Prochlorococcus marinus str. MIT 0917: one gene and its partner. The protein of the gene in region 2 binds, or shares a complex with, the protein of the main gene of each other region. Links are inferred from orthologs where the notes say so. Each region holds a gene or a part of one and is shown on either strand. Other genes may lie near its edges.

What was found.
Region 1: the proteins of accC (region 2) and accB are in contact, whole or in part, in a solved structure (PDB 8UXZ), measured with the Escherichia coli proteins. The link is inferred for Prochlorococcus marinus str. MIT 0917 from one-to-one orthologs.

Annotation. Positions count from the first base shown.
Region 1 is NZ_CP114784.1:1,348,263-1,351,474, reverse strand. What follows is about bases 23-2,905. They hold accB (acetyl-CoA carboxylase biotin carboxyl carrier protein), read right to left. Parts: upstream 1,778-2,905; coding sequence 1,268-1,777; downstream 23-1,267. Other genes in these bases: O5637_RS07605 (peptidylprolyl isomerase), read left to right, coding at 2,401-2,905; efp (elongation factor P), read right to left, coding at 1,774-2,337; pdxA (4-hydroxythreonine-4-phosphate dehydrogenase PdxA), read left to right, coding at 233-1,258; O5637_RS07625 (SDR family NAD(P)-dependent oxidoreductase), read left to right, coding at 23-106. Outside these bases: more of O5637_RS07625, read left to right, coding at 1-22; more of O5637_RS07605, read left to right, coding at 2,906-3,212. UniProt on the Escherichia coli protein: This protein is a component of the acetyl coenzyme A carboxylase complex; first, biotin carboxylase catalyzes the carboxylation of the carrier protein and then the transcarboxylase transfers the carboxyl group to form malonyl-CoA.
Region 2 is NZ_CP114784.1:1,458,675-1,461,872, reverse strand. Bases 106-2,974 are described here. They hold accC (acetyl-CoA carboxylase biotin carboxylase subunit), read right to left. Parts: upstream 2,278-2,974; coding sequence 934-2,277; downstream 106-933. Other genes in these bases: O5637_RS08140 (glycosyl transferase), read left to right, coding at 2,513-2,974; O5637_RS08155 (YggT family protein), read left to right, coding at 621-920; psbX (photosystem II reaction center protein PsbX), read right to left, coding at 363-533; O5637_RS08165 (Ycf66 family protein), read right to left, coding at 106-279. In the rest of the region: more of O5637_RS08165, read right to left, coding at 1-105; more of O5637_RS08140, read left to right, coding at 2,975-3,198. UniProt on the Escherichia coli protein: This protein is a component of the acetyl coenzyme A carboxylase complex; first, biotin carboxylase catalyzes the carboxylation of the carrier protein and then the transcarboxylase transfers the carboxyl group to form malonyl-CoA.

The DNA of each region.
Region 1 (3,212 bases), 110 kb from region 2 along the record:
AAAAGTTGATAACAAGTTATTATGCAAAATACTTGGTTATCCTCTAATTTATCCTAGTTTTAAATCTGGATTAAAAAATTGTTTCTCACAATTAAAAATGAATTAATATTCTTTATTTTTAATATTATCTTTATTCACTATTTTTTACAAAACTTCCTCAAATTTATTAGTTTAAACCTTACTAAAAGCTTTTCTTAAGCTAAAAAATTTCAATCAAAAAAACTTATTGCAAATGAAAGATTTTAAAAAATTAACAAAAAATAAAAACAAACTTATTATTTCATTAGGAGATCCTGCAGGAATAGGAACTGAAATAACATTAAAAGCTCTTGGATCTAAGAACTTAAATAAAAATATAGAGCCTTTACTTGTAGGTTGCAAAAATAATATTTTTAAAACTTGTTCAAAGTTAATTAAACATGGATTCAATAATATCCCTGATCCACATAAGCTTGATATTATTGATATTCCATTAACAAAGAAAGTTATTCCAGGAATAGTCGATGCATATTCTGGGTCAGCTAGCTTTCAATGGCTTTGTAATGCAACTAATATACTTTTAGAAGGGAAAGCTAATGCTCTAGTTACAGCTCCTATTTCAAAAATTGCCTGGTATAAAGCTGGTCATGACTTTGCAGGGCAAACTGAATTATTAGGTAAGTTAACTAATAAAAGAACTTCTATGCTTTTTACAGCAAGATCACCAAACAATGGGTGGAGATTTAATACTTTATTGGCTACAACACATATACCTCTTAACAAAATCAATGATAGTTTAACAAAAGAATTAATTAGATTTAAGTTAGATGCCTTATTGCATTTCTGTCTTAAGTTCAAAGAAAAACCATTAATACATATAGCGGGCTTAAATCCACATGCTGGAGAAGACGGAAAAATTGGAACCGAAGAAAAAAACTTAATTATTCCTACTATAAATGAATGGAAATTAGATAATCCAGCTATCAAAATTAGTGGGCCTATCCCTCCAGATAGCTGCTGGATTTCATCAGCAAAAGCATGGCATGACACCTCCTTTGAAAATAATGCACCTGACGGAATACTCGCTTTCTATCACGATCAAGCTCTTATACCGGTCAAGCTGATCGCCTTTGATGAGGCTGTTAACACAACGCTTGGGCTTCCTTTTGTAAGAACATCACCTGATCACGGAACTGCACTTGATATCGCAGGTAAGTTCAAGGCAAGAGAAAAAAGTATGCTTGCTGCAATAAATAACGCTTGGCTTCTTTCTCAATAAGTAAAACTTTTAGACAGGTTTTAATCTCATTAAAACTTGACCAAACTCCACTGGAGTTCCATTCTCAACAAGAATTTCAATTACTTCACCACTTACTTCTGACTCTAATTCATTCATTAATTTCATTGCCTCAAGAATACAAACTGCTTGACCCACACTGATTCTCGATCCAATATCCACGAAAGGGGGCTCTTCTGGGCCTGGTGCGCGATAGAAGGTACCAACCATAGGAGCAGTTACTTCGACCAAATCAGAGCGTGACCCTGGCACTGAAGGAGGAGGTGTGCTTGGTGCTGGAGAAGCCTCTATTTTACGTTGAGATGGTGGATCAATCTCTTCTGAAATAATCTCTTCTGAAATAATTTTCTTTTGAGAAGCAATTGAATCCGAGGAAGTCCCTAGATTACGTTTAACTTCCAAGGAAAAGTCCTCTCCCTCAAGTCGAAACTCTTGAATATCGCTCTCAGCTAAAGTTGCCAACAAGCGATGAAGCTCTTCATGATCAAGATTCATAGTCATTGTGTTTCTCGGCCTAGATAACTGTCATTTCGAGTATCTACTCGGATTTTCTCACCAATTGAAATAAATAATGGGACCATTACTTGAGCTCCTGTTTCCAAGATTGCAGGCTTTGTCCCTCCCGAAGCTGTGTCACCTTTGACGCCAGGATCAGTTTCTTTTATTTCTAAAACAACTGAGTTGGGCAATTCAACTTCAAGAGGTTTTTCATTCCAAGACAATACATTAACCTCCATACCTTCCTTTAGATATTTCCTACTTTCACCAATTTGTTTAGCTGTTAGGCGTGTTTCTTCATAAGAAGTCATATCCATAAATACAAAATCATCTCCTTCCATGTATGTATGTTGCAACTTTGATTTCTCCAAAAGAGCTTGTGGAACCATTTCCCCAGCTCTAAAAGTCTTTTCGACAACACTACCGCTCACTACCGCCTTTAATTTAGTCCTGACAAATGCAGAACCCTTGCCAGGCTTGACATGTAGAAATTCAATAACACGCCAAACTGCACCGTCTAACTCGATCGTAGTGCCAGTGCGAAAGTCGTTACTTGAAATCATTCACACAAAAGATACCAATCGATCATAAGTCTGTGCCAAAGTCATGCAAAACATAGATTCAATATGGCAAAAAAGATTTGCATTCTTGCCCTGCTAACAATCCTATTTTCGTTGAGCTCTCCATGGATTGACCCTGCTGTTGCAAGCCTTCCAAATGGTAATCGACTAAAAGATCCATATGCAATATTAAGAAATTCTTTACCGATTGAGCAAAAAGAATTACGTGAATTACAAAACAAACTTGAAGATACTAGCGACGATCTTCGAGGAAGTAGATGGTCAGCTGTTAGCAAAGCCACCTCAAGAAGTCAATTCTTAGCAAGCAATAGAAAAAATCAAATTCTTGACTCCATACCAGAGGAAAATAAAGAAAAAGCAGTTAATCTTCTTTATGATTTAAATGAAGAACTTGATGAATTAAGACAAATAGCAAACGAAAAAAATAAAGTATCATTTCTTGACATCAGACGTAAAAGTTTAAAAACAATTGATGATCTAGAGTCTCTTTTAATCACTAATGATTTTCCATATAAAATACCCAGTGAATATGACAATTTACCAAGACTTTTAGGTAGAGCAAATGTAGAAATAAAAACATCCCAAGGAAATATGAGCGCAATTATTGATGGTTATAATGCTCCTCTAACGGCTGGTGCATTTATCGATCTTTCATTAAAAGGTTTTTACGATGGTTTACCAATTAATAGAGCTGAAGAATTTTTTATTCTTCAAACTGGGGATCCTAAAGGAGAAGCAAATGGATATGTAGACACTGAGAATAATGAGTTGAGAAAAGTTCCATTAGAAATAAGAACTCCTAATTTAGAAGATACGCTTTATGGAGAAACCTTTGAGGAAGTTGGTCTTTACACAGA
Region 2 (3,198 bases):
TCGTGCTTGATCAGTTGAAATACCTCTCAATCGAACACTTTCATAAGCAAAGAAAACAGTTGTCCCAGCAAGCAAAAACTGCCCAAACTGAAGAATGGGATCTAAACGCCATCCTTGAAAAAAAAGTATTCCTCCACAGAGCAAGCCAATAGCGGCAAAGAAAACATCATAATCCCTTGCCAATGCTGGCTTAAAAGATCTAAGAAAATATAGGCCAGCTCCGCATACAGCAAGAACTATGCCAACAATGCTGGCCCAATTTAGACTGGCATTGACCAAGTTTGCCCTCTTAAATAAACATTTTCAGGTTGAAAACAACCTTATTCTTATCAGTCTATGGCATAAATAGGTGATTGCTAGGGCTATCTACTCAATGCATCTTTTTGACTAACCCATATCAAGGCAGCCGCAGCAGGTGCAACTATCAAAGCTCCAGCCGCAAGAAAACTCCCTATCATTCCAACTGCAGAACTTGTAGCAGCTTGACTAGAAGTTCCAGCACTAAGGAACAAATTTAATAAATGAAAAGCCATTTCAGCTAATTCTTATGCAAGACCGAGTAATCTTAAGCAATAAAAGATGATTTAGACCATCTATTCAATAATGCTTTGAGCTTTGTGATGCCTCTGTTAGTTAAAAGTCTTCCAACAATACATTTTTTATTGGGTTTTGTAATAGGTGCCCTAACCCTTGCGTTCCTTCTAAGAATTATTTTAACTTGGTACCCCAAAATAAATTTAAGAACTGGTTTTTGGCCAATTATTTTCTTACCAACTGAACCTGTACTCGTGACTACTCGAAAAATTGTTCCTCCAATAGGAGGTGTAGATGTTACTCCCATTATTTGGGTAGGTCTCTTAAGCCTTTTTCGAGAATTGTTTCTTGGTCAACAAGGTGTATTAACTCAAATTATATTTTAATCTTTATAGCTATTTACAGCATTTCTTGTTCAACGAACTTTGTATGAACATCTCCTTTTATAAATTCATTTCTTTTAAGTAATTTCAAATGAAAATCAATAGTGGTGGTAATTCCTGTGACTGCACATTCATTTAAAGCTCTTTCCATCCTTTTTAGTGCAGCTTCTCTATCCCTTCCCCAAACAATCAATTTTCCTATTAAAGAATCATAAAAAGGAGGAATATCGTAACCAGTGTAAACATGGCTATCAACCCTTACACCAGGTCCACCAGGAGGTAACCAACCTGTAATTTTCCCTGGGGAAGGTCGGAAGTTGTGACTTGGATCTTCTGCGTTAATTCTACATTCAATTGCATGTCCTTCAAGCTTGATTTCTGCCTGAGTAAATTTTAATTTTTCCCCTCCAGCGATACGTAATTGCTCTGAAATTAGATCCATACCAGTAACCAACTCAGTAACAGGATGTTCCACCTGTATTCGAGTATTCATTTCCATAAAATAAAAACTTCCGTGCCGATCAAGAAGGAATTCCACCGTTCCAGCCCCTTCATAGTTGATGCTTTTTGCTGCTGCAACTGCTGCTTCTCCCATTCTTATTCTTAGGTGATGATCTAAAGCTGGACTTGGTGATTCCTCTAATAATTTCTGATGCCTTCTTTGGATCGAGCAATCTCTTTCTCCGAGATGAACAACGTTCCCATATCGATCAGCAAGAATCTGAACCTCTACATGCCTTGGGCGATCAATAAATTTCTCCATATATAATCCTGGGTTACCAAATGCAGCCTCTGCTTCACCCTGCGCAGCTTTAAAAAGATTCTCCAATTCATCAGCATGACTAACTAAACGCATGCCTCTTCCACCGCCTCCTGCAGTTGCTTTAATCATTACTGGGTAGCCCATTTCAGAGGCAAGCTTGGATGCGTCTGAAACACTATCTAGTAAGCCCTCACTTCCAGGGACAGTAGGTACTCCAACCTTTTGCATAGTCGATTTAGCTGTCGACTTATCACCCATGGAACGAATTGCATGAGGAGATGGGCCGACAAAAATAAGCCCGTGGTCGCCGCAAATCTCTGCAAATCGATCATTCTCAGCTAAAAAACCATAACCAGGATGAATAGCATCTACTCCTCTTGATGTCGCTGCAGCAAGTATATTTGGAACATTTAAATAACTTTTACTGCTAGGCGACTCTCCGACGCATACAGCTTCATCAGCCAATTGAACATGTAAAGCATTTTTATCAACAGTACTGTAAACAGCGACAGTAGAAATCCCCATCTCGCGACAGCTTCGGAGAATTCTTAAAGCTATTTCGCCACGATTAGCTATCAGCAGTTTGCCTATGGGCATTCAAAATTATTAAGTCCTCATCTGGATCGTATCAGTATTTGTGCCAAAGATTGAAACCCATTAGGTAGAAGCTTAATAGGTTAAGCATTATGATCAGGGTTACTTGGTGCTTAACTGAGTTAACTTGCGGATGTGGCGGAATTGGTATACGCGCATGTCTAAGGAACATGTGGCTTTGGCCTTGCGAGTTCAAGTCTCGCCATCCGCATTCTTCAAAACTGATGCTCATCAATAAATGAGTCATAATTCTTTAGCAATTATTTTTGTCTCCAATGGACCAGGTGAACTAGCGACTTGGGTTAAGCCACTCGCTAAAGAGCTTCATAAACAGCTAGAGCTAAAACCCAGAGTAAATAATTCTTCAATATCATTAAATTTAGTACTCGTTCCATGCCCTAATGCAACTGGTCATGAAATTATTGCTGCCAAAAAATGGTTGCGATTTGAAAAAATAATAAAAGCAAAGAATTTCTGGGAGCTTCTTTTGAACCCTAAAAAATTTGGTTCATGGCCACCCAACGGGTTAGTAATTTTTTTAGGAGGAGATCAATTTTGGAGCGTTCTACTTTCAGCAAGGTTCGGGTATTTACATATGACATATGCAGAGTGGATAGCGAGGTGGCCTTTTTGGAACAATAGAATTCTTGCGATGTCCGAAAGGATTGTTGATAAATTACCAAAACGAATTCAACCTCGTTGTGCAGTCATCGGAGACCTCACAGCTGACTTAACTGAAACTGCAAAAATTGATGATCCACTCCCCTCTGGAAAGTGGGTTGCTCTGCTGCCAGGTTCAAAAAGTGCGAAACTAAAAATTGGAATACCTTTCTTTCTTGATGTGGCAGATAAAATATCAAAATCAATGCCAAATTGTAAGTTCTTAATTCCTCTTGCTCCTACCACAAATATAAATGAACTCAA